Regions from separate parts of the Blastococcus sp. SYSU DS1021 genome, predicted to be linked through region 2. Evidence: riboswitches for the same ligand, from Rfam matches in the RefSeq annotation. Region 2 holds a riboswitch; the other holds the start of a gene.
The links. Region 2 has a riboswitch for cyclic di-AMP ahead of ACI8AP_RS06590 (C40 family peptidase). Riboswitches for the same ligand answer to the same signal wherever they lie in the genome.
Positions count from the first base shown of each region.

Region 1: linked by a shared signal. The riboswitch ahead of ACI8AP_RS11805 (NlpC/P60 family protein) and the one ahead of ACI8AP_RS06590 (C40 family peptidase) in region 2 are both predicted to bind cyclic di-AMP.

Region 1 covers NZ_JBJHAL010000013.1:91,867-98,862, forward strand. The annotation lists gene ACI8AP_RS11790 (AMP-dependent synthetase/ligase) at 1-1,632, shown strand, start outside; gene ACI8AP_RS11795 (glycosyltransferase family 4 protein) at 1,675-2,799, opposite strand; gene ACI8AP_RS11800 (M48 family metallopeptidase) at 2,796-4,061, opposite strand; gene ACI8AP_RS11805 (NlpC/P60 family protein) at 4,302-5,381, opposite strand; cyclic di-AMP (ydaO/yuaA leader) riboswitch at 5,399-5,575, opposite strand; gene ACI8AP_RS11810 (hypothetical protein) at 5,752-6,060, opposite strand; gene ACI8AP_RS11815 (D-alanyl-D-alanine carboxypeptidase family protein) at 6,144-6,996, opposite strand, start outside.
Region 2 covers NZ_JBJHAL010000006.1:132,402-139,397, reverse strand. The annotation lists gene ACI8AP_RS06600 (carboxyl transferase domain-containing protein) at 1-921, opposite strand, end outside; gene ACI8AP_RS06595 (ScyD/ScyE family protein) at 1,033-2,118, opposite strand; cyclic di-AMP (ydaO/yuaA leader) riboswitch at 2,582-2,738, shown strand; gene ACI8AP_RS06590 (C40 family peptidase) at 2,753-3,274, shown strand; gene ACI8AP_RS06585 (hemerythrin domain-containing protein) at 3,326-3,808, opposite strand; gene ACI8AP_RS06580 (Rieske 2Fe-2S domain-containing protein) at 3,805-4,728, opposite strand; gene ACI8AP_RS06575 (SMP-30/gluconolactonase/LRE family protein) at 4,852-5,751, shown strand; gene ACI8AP_RS06570 (diguanylate cyclase domain-containing protein) at 5,850-6,863, opposite strand.

The sequences.
Region 1 (6,996 bases), on a different contig from region 2:
GTCCGCGGCGTCGCCAAGGGCCTGATCGCCGCGGGGGTGGCCGCCGGCGACCGCGTCGCCCTGCAGGCCAAGACGCGCTACGAGTGGACCGTCCTCGACTACGCCATCTGGACCGCCGGCGCGGTCGTCGTCCCGGTCTACGAGACCTCCAGTGCCGACCAGGTGGCGTGGATCCTCTCCGACTCCGGGGCCACGGTCGCCGTCGTCGAGCGCGACGAGCACGCCGCCGCCATCGAGTCGATCCGGGACCAGGCGCCCGAGCTGAAGGCCGTCTTCGTCATCGACGACGGCGCGGTCGAGCAGCTGACCGCGACCGGCCGGGAGGTGCCCGACAGCGAGCTCGACGCCCGCCGGGCCACGCTCCACGCCGACAGCCCGGCCACGCTGATCTACACCAGCGGCACCACGGGCCGCCCCAAGGGCTGCGAGCTGACGCACGCCAACTTCCTGTTCGAGATCGGCAACGGCATCACGCTGCTCGACCGGTTCATGAACGTGCAGGGCTCGCTCCTGCTGTTCATCCCGCTGGCCCACGTGCTCGCCCGCGTGCTGCAGGTCGGCGCCATCAAGAACCGCACCGTCATCGGCCACACGCCCGACGTGAAGAACCTCGTCGAGGACCTCGGCGAGTTCAGGCCGACGTTCGTGCTCGCCGTCCCCCGGGTCTTCGAGAAGGTCTTCAACTCGGCCAAGGCCAAGGCGGAGGGCGACGGCAAGGGCAAGATCTTCGACCGGGCCGCACAGGTGGCCATCGATTGGTCCCGCGCCCAGGACACCGGCGGCCCGGGGCTGGGCCTGCGCGTGCAGCACGCGCTGTTCGAGAAGCTGGTCTACGGCAAGCTGCGGGCCGCCCTGGGCGGGCGCTGCCTGGGTGCCATCTCCGGCGGTGCCCCGCTGGGTGAGCGGCTCGGCCACTTCTTCCGCGGCATCGGCGTCACCGTCTTCGAGGGCTACGGCCTCACCGAGACCACCGCGGCCGCCTCGGTGAACCACGACGCGGCCCTGCGCATCGGCACCGTCGGCCGGCCGCTGCCCGGTGTCACGTTCCGGATCGCCGAGGACGGCGAGGTGCTCATCCGGGGCGGCATCGTCATGCGCGGCTACTGGAACAACCCGGAGGCGACGAAGGAGGCCATCGACTCCGAGGGCTTCTTCCACTCCGGTGACATCGGCGAGCTCGACTCGGACGGCTTCCTCAGGATCACCGGCCGGAAGAAGGAGATCCTGGTGACCGCGGGCGGCAAGAACGTCGCCCCGGCGGTGCTGGAGGACCGGCTGCGCGCCCACCGGCTGGTCAGCCAGTGCATCGTCGTCGGCGACCAGCGGCCCTACATCGCCGCGCTGGTGACCCTCGACGAAGAGGCGCTGCCGCAGTGGCTGGAGTCCAGGGGCAAGGACACCTCCCTCACCGCGGCCCAGCTGCGGGAGGACCCCGACGTGCTCGCCGAGCTCGACGCCGCGGTGCAGGAGGCCAACAAGGCGGTCTCCCAGGCCGAGGCGATCAAGAAGTTCACGGTGCTGGCCACCGACTTCACCGAGGACAACGGGATGCTGACGCCCAGCCTGAAGCTGAAGCGCAACGTGGTCATGAAGGAGTTCGGCTCCGACGTGGACGCGCTCTACAGCCGCTGAACGCCGCGTACCGAGGCCCGCCGCGCCCCTGCGCGGCGGGCCTCAGTGCTTCGTGAGGAGCTCGTCGAACGTCGCGGCGATCGAGGTCCAGGACCACCGCTGCTCCACCCAGGCCCGCCCGGCCAGGCCCATCGCCCGGGCGCGCCCCGGGTCGTCGAGCAACCCCACCAGCGCCGTCGCCACCGCCTCCGGTGACCGCGGGTCCACCACGTGCCCGGTGACGCCGTCGCGCACCGCCTCCGGCGCACCGCCCGAGGTGCCCGCGACGACCGGGCGGGCGCAGGCCGCGGCCTCGAGGAAGACCATGCCGAGGCCCTCGACGTCGAGTCCCCCGCGCCGGGTGCGGCAGGGCATGGCGAACACGTCTCCGGCGGCGTAGTGCGCCGGCAGCTCGTCGTGGTCCACCGGGCCGGTCAGCACGACGGAGCCCTGCAGGCCGCGGGCGGCGATCGCACGACGCAGCTTGCCCTCGTCCGGCCCACCACCGACCAGCAGCAACCGGGCCCCCGGGTGACGGGCGAGCACCCGCGGCCACCCCGCCACGAGCACGTCCTGCCCCTTGCGGGCGACCAGCCGGGAGACGCAGACGACCACCGGTGCGTCACCGAGCCCGTGGCGGGCACGCACCGCCGTCCCGTCGACCCCGGGGGCGAACCGGTCGACGTCGACCCCGGGCGAGAGCTGGGCCAGCCGGGTGCGGCCCCCGAGCGGCGGGGCGAGGCGCTCGCGGGTGTACTCGCTGATGTAGGTGAGGACGTCCAGCCCCGTGGCGATCCGCTGCATCACCTGCCGGCTGCCCGGGAGGGCGACCCAGCCGGTCTCGTGGCCGTGCGTGGCCCCGACCAGGTGCCGGACCCCGGCGGCGCGCAGCGCGGGCGCGAGCAGCCCCAGCGGCGCGGCCGCCCCGAAGAACGCGGTGTCGCAGCCGTACCGCTCCACCAGCTCCACGGCCGCGCGGGCGGTCGCCCGCGTCGGGAGGAGCATCCCGGTCGGCCGGCGCACCACCGGATAGGGCAGGGATCGGTCGTGCTCGGCCGAGCCCGGTGCGTCCGACGCCAGCACGACCAGCGAGTCCGGCGTCCGTCGCTCCAGCAGCGCCGCCACGAAGGTCTGGATGCCCCCTTGCCGGGGCGGGAAGTCGTTGGTGACGACGAGCGTCCGGCTCACGGCCCCTCCAGGCGCGCCCAGTCCTCGGCCATCGCGATGCGCTGCGCGGTCGTGGGGTGGCTGCCGAAGAACCAGTGCCAGGCCGCCGGCGGGTCCGGATCGCCGAGGTTGGCCGTGGCGAGCCGCTGCTGCATGGCGGTGAAGGCCTCCGGATCGCGGGTGAGGTCGAGGGCGTGCAGGTCCGCGCGGGCCTCGACCTGGCGCGACACCAGGTTCTGCACGGGTGTGGCCAGCAGGCTGCCCACGGCGACGAGGAACAGCAGCAGGGGGACCACGCGGGGGTCGCCGGCCGAGGGCGCCCCGGCGCGGCGCAGCAGCGGCGTCCACATCAGCAACCAGCCGAGCAGGGCGGTCGCCGCGCCCGCGCCGAGCGCGCCCATGAGCGTGCCGGTGAGGACGTCGTCGGTGGCGACGTGCCCGAGCTCGTGCGCCGCGATCGACTCGATCTCCGCGTCGGGCAGCTCGCCGAGGACGGTGTCGTAGACCACGATGCGCCGGGTGGAGCCGAACCCGGAGACGTAGGCGTTCAGCGCCGTGGTCCGCCGGGAGGCGTCGGAGACCAGCACGTCCTGCACCGGGGTGCCGTTCTCCTCGGCGAGCGCCAGCAGGTCACTGCGCAGCTCACCCGCCGGCAGCGGCTCGAAGGAGTTGAACGCCGGCTCGATGACCACCGGGTAGAGGAACGAGCCGACGACGACGAAGCCGGCCACTGCCGCCCCGCCCCAGGCCCACCAGGTGCGCGGCGCGCGACGGACCAGCCACAGGAAGGCCAGCACCACGACCACTGTCAGCGCCGCGCTGATGGCCCACGAGACGGCGACGTCGCGCAGCCAGAGCCCCCAGCCGCGGGTGGACAGGCCGTAGCGCGTGCGCACGGACTCCGCGTAGGCGGAGATCGGCAGGGTCACGGCGCGGCCCAGGAGGAGCAGGACCGGCACCCCCAGCACCACCCGCACGACCCAGCGGTCCCTCCACCGCGCCCCCAGCGACCGCATCAGGCGGGCCCCCAGCGGGGTGAGCCCCAGCACGGCCGAGACCGCCAGCCCGAGGACGAGGGAGAGCAGCGACGCGGGTCGCAGGGCGGCGGCGAAGGCCTCCGCGCGCTCGATCGCCGCGGGATCCAGGCCGGCGGTCGGGTCGGGCTCGGTGTGCCCTCCGGGCGGTTCGGGCAGCACGTCCCACGGGGTGCGGACGACGATGACGACAACGACGGCGATCCCCAGCAGGGCCGCGGCCACCAGGGCGGCCCGGCGAACGCTCACCCGGCCGATCCTAGGCGGGCCAACCGCAGCGGCCCGTCCCGGTTCGGGGACGTGCTGGGCGGCCGGCATCCTGCTCGACCCGGTCGCGAGGCCCGCCCTCACCGTGTTCCCGTCCTCCGGGCCTGCCCGAGGTCCTCGGGATCGGGCCCTCGGTCACCTGACCGGCCAGCGACCGCGAGGGCCGGCGACCCCTATCGGGATCACCGGCCCTCGTTCCTCGCTGCGATGCTCCCGGAGCCGTCAGCCGGCGATGCGACGGGCGCTGTTGTAGTTCCCCATCGAGTCCACGCTCGCCACCTTCACCGGCTGGCCGGAGGTGGAGGCGTGCACCATCTGGCCGTTGCCGATGTACATGCCCACGTGGCTCACCGGGCTGTAGAAGAACAGCAGGTCGCCAGGCTGCAGCTCGCCGCGCGAGACGGGCCTGCCCATTTGGCTCTGCGACCGGCTGGAGTGCGGCAGCATCACACCCGCCGCGGCGTAGGCGTACGACGTCAGCCCCGAGCAGTCGAAGGCGTTCGGCCCGCCGGCACCCCACACGTACGGGTCGCCGATCTGGGCGAGCGCGGTGTTCACCGCCACCTGGGCGGCCGAGCTCGGCGCGATGACGGCGCCGGTGGGCGCCGGGAGGCCGGTACCACCGTGGGCCTGCGCCACCTGCTCCTGCTGCGGCGCGGTGAGCGCCTCGTACCGGCGCTGGTAGTCGGCGATCTTCGCCTCGAGCTCCTCCTGCTGGGCGGCGATCTGCTCCACCGTCCGCCGGGCGTCCGCCGCGGCCTCCTCGGCGGCGTCGCGGGCCTGCTCCGCGTCCTCGGCCGCGCGCGACACCTCGGTGAGCACCTCGCTGGTGTGCCCGGCGATGGCGTCGAGGGTGCCCAGCTGGTCGACCAGCTGGTCGGCCGAGGTGCTGGTCAGCAGGACGTCGAGCGGCGACATGCCGCTGCCGGTGTAGACGCTGCGGGCCAGCCGGCGCATGTGGCCGTCGAGGGAGCCGAGCCGGCCCTCCGCCTCCGCGACCGCCTCGCTCGCGGCCTGCGCGTCGCGCTGGTGGCCCTCGAGGAGGACGCGCGCCTCGTTCAGCTGCTCGGAGACGACCTCCAGCTCGTGGCTGGCCTCGGCCACCTGGGCGGCGATCTCGTCGGCGGTGCCGGGGACCGCCGACGCGGTACCCGGGAGGACGGTGACGGTCAGGGCTGCGACGGCGCTGACCAGGAGCCCCGAACGGAGCGGTCCGAAGCGGCGGGCGCTGGCGGAGCTGCGCCGGCCGGCGGTGTGGAGTTGTTCGGGGGCGTGCGTCAGTAGTGCGTGAGGGGTCGCCACGTGCGGCGGCTCTCCGTTTCTTCCACTTCGACCGCCGACCGAGTTAGCTGACGGGTTCGGGCTGGGAAGACTGGCCCTATCCCCCACCCACCGGCGAGCCGGCGGCGGGAGAACTCACCCCAGAGTGCGGTGGGTCCCCGGTACACCTCGGGCGCAGTGGTGCGCGCCACGCGGTGATTAGGCGGTGTCCGGTCGAGGCCATCCATCGATGGATGACGACCACCCGGCCGAACGGAGGGAACCCTACGACCGTGATGCGCCTGTGACAAACAGGGACAGCTGAGACGTGTGCGACGGGCGCCTGGCCGCCCACCTGGGCATTCACCCGATCGGGTGGTCACCCGGCCCTCGCCGCGGGGTGCGGCGGCGATCAGCCGGTGCGCCGTCCGGACCGCTCCCCGCCGTGCCCGTCGGGATGCCGCAGCGGGGGAACCAGGCCGCCCTCGGCCAGCGCGCGCACGGCGCTGCGTTCCACCTCGTCGAACTCCACCACCACGCCCGGCGGTGGCACGACGACGTCCTCGGCGGCCGCGGCCGGCCCGCCACGCGGCCGCCCGGTCATCGGCACGACGACCGGGTCGCCCCCCTGCCACCCGGGCGGGGCTCCCAGCAGCACGGTCACGACGCAGTCGGCGCAGCCGGTCCCGCGGGCGGTGCAGGTGTCGCAATCGATGAGCATCGCTTCTTCTCCTCCGTGAGTTGCTGCGCACGGTAGGAAGGGCCACCGACATTTCCGCCGCGCCACCGACGGCCCGCGCCGGATCAGCTGCCCGCGAACTCCCAGTGCCACGGCTCCTCGCGCCCGTTGCCCGGATCGGCCCACGTGGGGTGCAGGAAGCCGAACCGGCCGGCGTTGGCAGCCATCCAGGCGTACTGCGGGGTGCCGAACGTCTCGACGCCACCGCACAGGTCCACCGCCAGACCCCAGCCGTGGTTGCTGGTGCCGGGCACCGCGGCCAGGGCCGGCTTCTCCCCGTACAGCCGCACCTGGCTTGCGTAGGTCCGGTAGGAGTCGGTGATGCACAACGGGCTGCCGAAGGCGGTCGCGTAGGCCGCCGACATGGCGCGGTAGGCGGCGGCCGCGTCGCAGCGCAGCGCGTGCCCGCCGACGCCCAGCGGGCACATGGCGCTGGGCGGGATGAGGCCGTTCGGGTAGCCGCCCCATGCGCGGGCTCCGTCGTAGCTGGGCGGGTAGACGGTGTTGCCGCACTCGGTCCGCAGCGCCCCCGCGGCCGGCCCCGGGACGGCGACAGGGGGCCGCTGGCCGAGGACCGGGCGGCCGATCGCCAGCACCTGGTCGCCCGGCAGCGTGCGCACCACGACCGCGCCGGCCCGCGCGTCAGCGGTCAGCATGGTCCGCGGGTCCAGGGCGATGCCCACGTGCCCGAGCCCCGCCTCCGGGGAGCCCAGGAAGACCAGGTCGCCGGGGAGGACGTCGGCGCGGTCCACCGGCACGGCGCTCGCGAACAGCTCCTCCTGCGTCGCGGGCAGCTGGACACCGGCCCGGCCGTAGGCCACCCGGACCAGTGCGCCGCAGTCCCAGGACTCCGGCCCCGCCGTCCCCGGCGCGTACGGCTGCCCCAGGGCCTCCATCGCGCCGCTGACGGCGGCGAGG
Region 2 (6,996 bases):
GTCCAGGCCCAGCGTCTCCTCGGTGACCGTGTGCTCCACCTGCAGCCGCGGGTTGCACTCCAGGAAGGCGAACCGCTCGGGCGCCCCGGCGGGCACGAGGAACTCGACGGTGGCCAGCCCGCGCAGCCCGACGTGCCGGGCGAGCGCCGCCGCCGCGTCGTGCAGCCGGCCGCGGACGGCATCCGGCAGGTCCGGTGCGGGGGCGATCTCGACGACCTTCTGCCGGTTGCGCTGCAGCGAGCAGTCGCGGTCACCGAGGACGACGACGTCCGCGCCGGCGTCACCGAGCAGCTGCACCTCGACGTGCCGGGCGTCCTCGACCAGCTCCTCGGCCAGCAGCGCCTCGGTGCCGAAGGCGACGCGGGCCTCGCCGGCCAGCGCGGCGACCGCGGCCGCGACGTCGTCGCCCCGGCGCAGGACGCGGGTGGCCCGCCCGCCCCCGCCGAACCGCGCCTTGAGCATCACCGCGCCGGTCGCGTCGAGCAGGTCGGCGACCTCCTGCGAGGTGGCGGCGTCGCCGGTGCCGTGCGGAACCGGCACGCCGGCGGCCTCGGCGGCCGCGCGGGCGAGCACCTTGTCACCGAGCGTCTCCAGGACGGAGGCGCCGGGGCCCACCACCGCCGGTGCCTCGCCGCTGACGCCGCACGCCCGGGGCAGCGCCGGGCTCTCGGAGAGGAAGCCGTAACCGGGGTGGATCAGCGCGCAGCCGGTGTCCACGGCGGCCTGCACGACCGCGGCGGCGTCGAGGTAGGCCGCCGGACCGCTGCCGGGGAGGAGGTGGACCTCGTCCGCGGCGGCGAGGTGCGGGGCGTGCGGCTCGTCGGCGGCGGCGACGGCGACCGACGTCAGCCCCTCGGCGGCGGCGGCGCGGGCGATGCGGACGGCGATCTCGCCACGGTTGGCGATCAGCAGGCGGGCCACCCGGCGATGCTCGCACGACCCGCCGACCGGCCTGTGGCGGTGGTCACCCCGCAGACGACGGTGCCGCGGCCGGAAGGCCCGGTCGCGGCACCGCCGTCCTCGCAGGATCGATCAGGGCTGCAGGCCCGTGAACGCACCCGAGCCGATGCGCTGCACCTCACCGGCGCCGGGCATGCCCAGGAAGCCGGCCACGCTCCACGCCGAGGCGTACAGGTGCCCGTGCGTCCACTCCAGCCCGGTCGGCATGGTCACCTGCGCGGTGGCCCGCTCGCCGGAGGGCGAGATGCGGGTGACCTCGCCGATCGTGGCGGGGTCGAAGTCCTCCGCCGGCGGGCCCTCGGGGAAGCCCTCGAGGACGTTGGACGCGTAGACGGTGCCGTGCGGGTCGACGGCGACGCCGGTGACCCCCGTCAGCCCACCGATCACGTCGACGACCTCGCCGTGCCGGTCCAGCACGTAGACCCGCGCCGCACCGGGCGCCTCGGCGCCCAGCGTGCCGACGTAGATGAGGCCGTTCGGGCCCTCGGCGATCTCGGTCGGGACCGAGTCGCACCCCACGGTGCCGGGGTTGTTCTCGGCCTCCGCGCACTCGGGGGTGTCGGTGACCGTCGGCGGCACGAAGAACGTGCTGATCTTCCCGCTGCGCAGGTCGATGGAGAGGACGGCGTTGGCGCCGGCGTCGCTGACCAGCAGCCGGTTGGGCTGAGCGAGCACCGCGAACGGGTTGGACAGCGTCTCGATCGGCACCTGCTCGCCGTCGACCTCCATGAACTGCTGCTGCCCGTCGGGGTTGTGGTCCAGCTCGTACTGGAGGAGGTCCCACGTGCGCAGGATCTGGCCGTTCGGCTTGGCCTCGACGACCACCTGGCTGGGTGTGCCGGGCGGCACGGGGGGAGCCCCCTCCTCCGCCGGCGGGGCTTCGCCCACCGCGACGAAGAGGCCGCCGTACTTGTAGTCGACACCCTGCGCGTTGCCCAGGCCGCTGAGCAGCGTCCGGACCCGCCCGTCGCGCAGGTCCACCGAGGACACCTCGCCGGAGTCGGCCTCGGCCACCACGAGCTGGTGGCCCTTGAACTCGCTGAGCTGACGCGGTCCGTCCAGCCCCGCCGCCACGGTGACGATGTCGTCCTCGCCGCCGTCCGCCAGTGCCGTCGCCGGGGACACCGCCACCAGCGCCAGCGCCGCGGCCGCTCCCACGGCCGCCCTCCCTGCCTTCATCCTGCTCCCCTTGCCTCGAGATCCCCCGTGGAACGTCCGGGAAACTGCCAGGCCTCTGCCACCGGGAAGTGAACCGTCGACGTCCGGTTCTCCCGCTCCCTGTGCGTCGTTGCTAGGTGTAGTCACTCCATCGACAGCGTCCCGGGAGGCTCCGGATCAGCCCTGTACGCGGCGGACACGGCGGAGCGCACAGCGTGCGGACCCGCCGCGACAGAGGAAGTAAGCGTGCGCTGACGATCGGTGACCGGCGAGGCCGCGCCTCGCGCCGTCGTCCGCGCGTCCACGGTGGTCGGCGCGCGAGTCGCCCGGGCCCGCCCCCGTGGTCGACACGCCGCTCGCGGGCCGGTCCCCCGCGTGTCGGCCGGTGGGTAGGTGGACGGATCCCGACCTAGCGTCGTCGCGGTCCGGACGGGATCCCGTCGTCACCGCTCCCGGTGACACCCGTCCGACACCGCCGAACCGGGCGTCGGATCCGACCGCCGCCCGGACCGGGGACCCACCGCAGCACTGGGGTGAAGCGTGGCCGCGAGCCGGTCAAGCCGGGCGAGTTCCCCGCCCGAACCCGTCAGCTAACCCGGTAGGCGGTCGATGGAGAACAGGAGAACCGTCGTCCATGACGACCACGCGCACGTCCACCACCCGCCGCTCCGTCCGCGGCGCGGCGCTCGCCCTCTTCACCGGAGCGGGCATCGCTCTCACCCCGTTCGCCGCCACCGCTTCCACCGGTGACGGCGGTGGCGGCGGCACGACGACCGTCGTCACCACGCCCGTCGTGGCGCCCACCCACGCCGCCCAGGTCGCCGTCGACACGGCCCTGGCGCAGCAGGGCAAGCCCTACGTCTGGGGCGGCACCGGCCCCGGCGGCTACGACTGCTCCGGCCTGACCTGGTCGGCCTACCAGGCCGCGGGCGTGGAGATCCCCCGGACCTCGCGGGCGCAGTCGACGGCGGGGGTCTACGTGGACCGGGCCCACCTGCAGCCCGGCGACCTGATCTTCTTCTACGACCCGGTCGGTCACGTCGGCATGTACATCGGCGACGGGCTGATGGTGCACTCCTCCACCTACGGCAACCCGGTGGCGGTCGTGCCGGTGGACTCGATGTGGGGCTACAACACCGCGCGTCGCGTCGTCTGATCCGGCGCTCTCCCCGGTGCCCCGGCCGATGCGGCCGGGGCACCGGGGCGTTCACACCAGGCGCAGCGTCGCCCGCTTGAGCCGCACGATCAGCCGCATGCCGCCGGACTCCACCAGCTCCCGCTGCCGTGCGCGCAACTGCTCGCCGAGCTGCTCGAGCCGCTCCTCGCCCAGGGCGTGCGCCTGGGGGAACATCCGCTGCTCCTCCTCCATCGTGTGGTGGCGCAGCGTCTTCTCCAGCATGCGCACCTCGGTGGTGAACTCCGGGTCGTCGGGTGCCGTGCGCATCACGGTGGCCAGCTGGTCGTCGATCTGCCGGTGCTCGGCGTGCGCGAGGGAGAGCAGCGGCGAGACGTCGACGACGGCCGGGTAGAACAGCTCGTCCTCGATCTGGGTGTGGATCTCCAGCTCCCGCAGCAGCCGGCCGCGCAGCTCCTCCCGCCGCTCGGTCTCCTCGCCGGTCGTCTCCGCCAGGTCGCGCAGCAGCCCGCGCAGCACGTCGTGGTGGGCGGTCAGAACCTCGTCGGCCTTCATCGGGATGCCTCCTGGACGGTGGTGATCGCGGTGGGCGTGCGCCAGTCGGCCCGGCGGCGCACCTCGACCCGGCCCTCGCGGACCCGCGTGTCGAAGCAGGGCAGCGGTGCGGTGGAGGGGCCCTGGGCCGGCTCACCGGTGGCCAGGTCGAACCGCGACCCGTGCCAGGGGCAGACCAGCTCGCCGCGGTGCAGCCAGCCCTCCCCGAGCGGCCCGCCCTGGTGGGGGCAGCGGCCACCGACGGCCTGCACGGCACCGCCGGTGGCGACGAGGACGACGGGCATGCCGTCGACGTCCACCGGCACCGGCTCGCCCTCGGGCAGGTCGGCCAGGGCGGCGGCGTCGGTGAAGCGCCGCGGTTCGTAGCTGCGGACGGCGTGGTCGGTACCCATCCCGTGCCGGTAGGAGAGCGCGCCACCGAGCCAGCCGCTGGCGACGGTGACCGCGTAGCCCGCGGCGGCGGTGACGCGCGCGCGGGCGGCCCGGCCGCGGGCCCGATCGGCCAGCGACCAGGTGTAGAGCGCGAGCGCGGCACTGTTCAGCCCGGCGTGCACCAGCCCGACGCGGCGGGCCTGGTCGTGGGCGTGCTGCCAGTCGGTCAGCCCGGTGGCCGCCGCGGCCACCGCGCCGGCGACGCCGACCCGCACCGCGGTGCGGGCCGCCGCCCCGGAGCCCGGCCCGCCGCGGCCCGTGGCGTCCAGGGCGTCGAGGGCCAGGGCCGCCGTCCACGACCCGATCGGCACGGTGACCAGGGCGGGGTGCAGCGGGTGGCCGAGCCAGACACCGTGCAGCAGGTCCTGCAGCGGCCGTGCATAGCGCCCGGCGAGCAGGAAGGTCAGCGAGATGCCGTGCTCGACCGGGTAGCTGGGGGCGTCGAGGACCTCCCAGCGCTCGACCGCCCGCAGGGTCCGCTCGAACACCCCCCGCACAATCACCGGCGCACTCTCCGTCGACGCATTCTTCGCATCTGCCCAGGTGGGGAGCGGTGAAACAGCGCGGGACCGGCTCGTGCGCCGCGCCGCGGCGTCGTAGCGTCCGGTGCCATGGCGACGCGAGAGTTCCGGACGGTGCTGGAGGGCGGTTCCTACTTCGAGGGGCCGCGGTGGCGCGACGGGCAGTGGTGGGTCTCGGACTTCTACCGGCGCACCGTCAGCCGGGTCTCGCCCGGCGGCGGGGAGAACGTCGTCCTCGAGGTGGAGAACCAGCCCTCGGGCCTGGGCTGGCTGCCCGACGGCTCGTTGCTCGTGGTGTCGATGAAGGACCACCGGCTGCTCCGGGTCGCCGACGGCGAGGTGTCCACGCACGCCGACCTCTCTGCGGTCTGCGGCGGGCACCTCAACGACATGGTGGTCGACGCCGCCGGCCGGGCGTTCGTCGGCGACTTCGGCTTCGACCTCATGGGCGGTGGCGCGCCCGCCCCTGCGTCGGTGAAGCGGGTCGACCCCGACGGGACGGTGACCGTGGTGGCCGAGGACCTGCGCTTCCCGAACGGCTCGGTGATCACCCCGGACGGCGGCACGCTGGTCGTCGGCGAGACGTGGGGCAACCGCTTCACGGCGTTCGACATCGCCGCCGACGGCTCGCTGGGCGGCCGCCGGGTGTGGGCGGAGCTCGGCCCGATGCCGGTGGGCGACTCGGTCGAGGAGCTCATCGGGCAGGTGGTGGTCGCCCCCGACGGGTGCACGCTCGACGCCGAGGGGCACGTCTGGGTCGCCGACGGGCTGAACTCCCGGGTGGTCCGGGTGGCGGCCGGCGGCGCGATCGTCGAGGAGATCGCCGCACCGGACGGCATGGGCGTCTACGCCTGCGCGCTGGGTGGGGACGACGGCCGCACGCTGCTGCTGTGCTGCGCACCGGACTTCTACGAGCACACGCGGGCACCGGTGCGCGAGGCGGTGCTGGTGTCGACGGAGGTCGCCGTCCCGCACGCCGGCCTGCCGTGACGCGATGTTGATCAGGTGACCTGATCGTTAGGGGTCCTGGCTCAGCGTCGACAGTGAGCCAGGACCACCGCAGGTGAGCCAGGACGCCGTGCCGGGGCTCACCAGGCCCGCGGCGTGCCCCGTCGGATCGCGCCGTCGACCGCCGGACCGGTGCCCTCGAAGAGCTCGGCCCGGCCGCGGCCGAGGACCTTCGCGTCGTAGAGGGCGCGGTCGGCACTGCGCATCAGCTGGGAGGCGCTCTCGCCGAACGAGTAGCCGGCCACCCCGCAGGAGAGCGAGATGTCGGGGTGCAGCGCGCAGATGCGCCGCACGAGGGCGAGCGCCGTCGTGGCGCGGACGCCGGGCAGCAGCAGCGAGAACTCGTCGCCCCCGTGCCGGGCGAGCACCGCCCCGGCCGGCAGCTGCGCCCGCCAGACGTCGGCGACCCGGCACAGCACGCGGTCACCGGCCTCGTGGCCGTAGGTGTCGTTGACCGACTTGAAGTGGTCGACGTCGAGCAGCGCCGCCGACAGCGGCTCGCGGGTGCGGCCGGCCTCCGACAGCAGCTCGTCGAGCGCTTCGTCGAAGCCGCGCCGGTTGCGCAGACCGGTCAGGGGGTCGCGGCTGGCGCCCGAGGCGCGGATGACCAGCCGCCGGATGACGACGCCGAGGCCGACGAGCACGACGTCCAGGCCCAGCGCGGTGGGGAGCGGCACGCCACCGGAGACCTGCAGGGACGCGGTGACGGCGGCTACCGCGAGAGCCTGGTGCGCCCACGCCTGGCGCCCGGTGAAGAACAGGTGCGCGTCGACGACGACGAAGCTGATGAGCGTGGCGGCGGCCAGCGCGGTGACCGGGTCGGGGCTGGCCACGACGGCCGTGGCGATGAGGACGTCCGCGGCACCCACCGCCACGTCGAAGACCCTGCGCGGCCACCGGGCGCCCCACCGGGCGACGACGACCGCCGCTGCCAGCGCGGTGAGCGAGAGCGCGAGCAGGACCGAGCGGAGGGCACCCGGCTGGGCCCCGGATGCGATGAGCAACCCGGCGGCGCCGCCGAAGCCGTAGAAGATGGCCAGCGTCTGCGCCATGACGCGCAGCGTCGCCACCTCGGGCGCTCCTGACCGGCTCACCTGGAGAACGTCGGCCGTTCCGCGCCCGACCTTGAGGCCCCGCCAGGGGTGACCCGCCTCGCACCGACTCGCCCGTCCGGTCGCTCCGGGGGCTCGGGACGCCGGACATCGACGGGGCTCACAGGAAACCTCC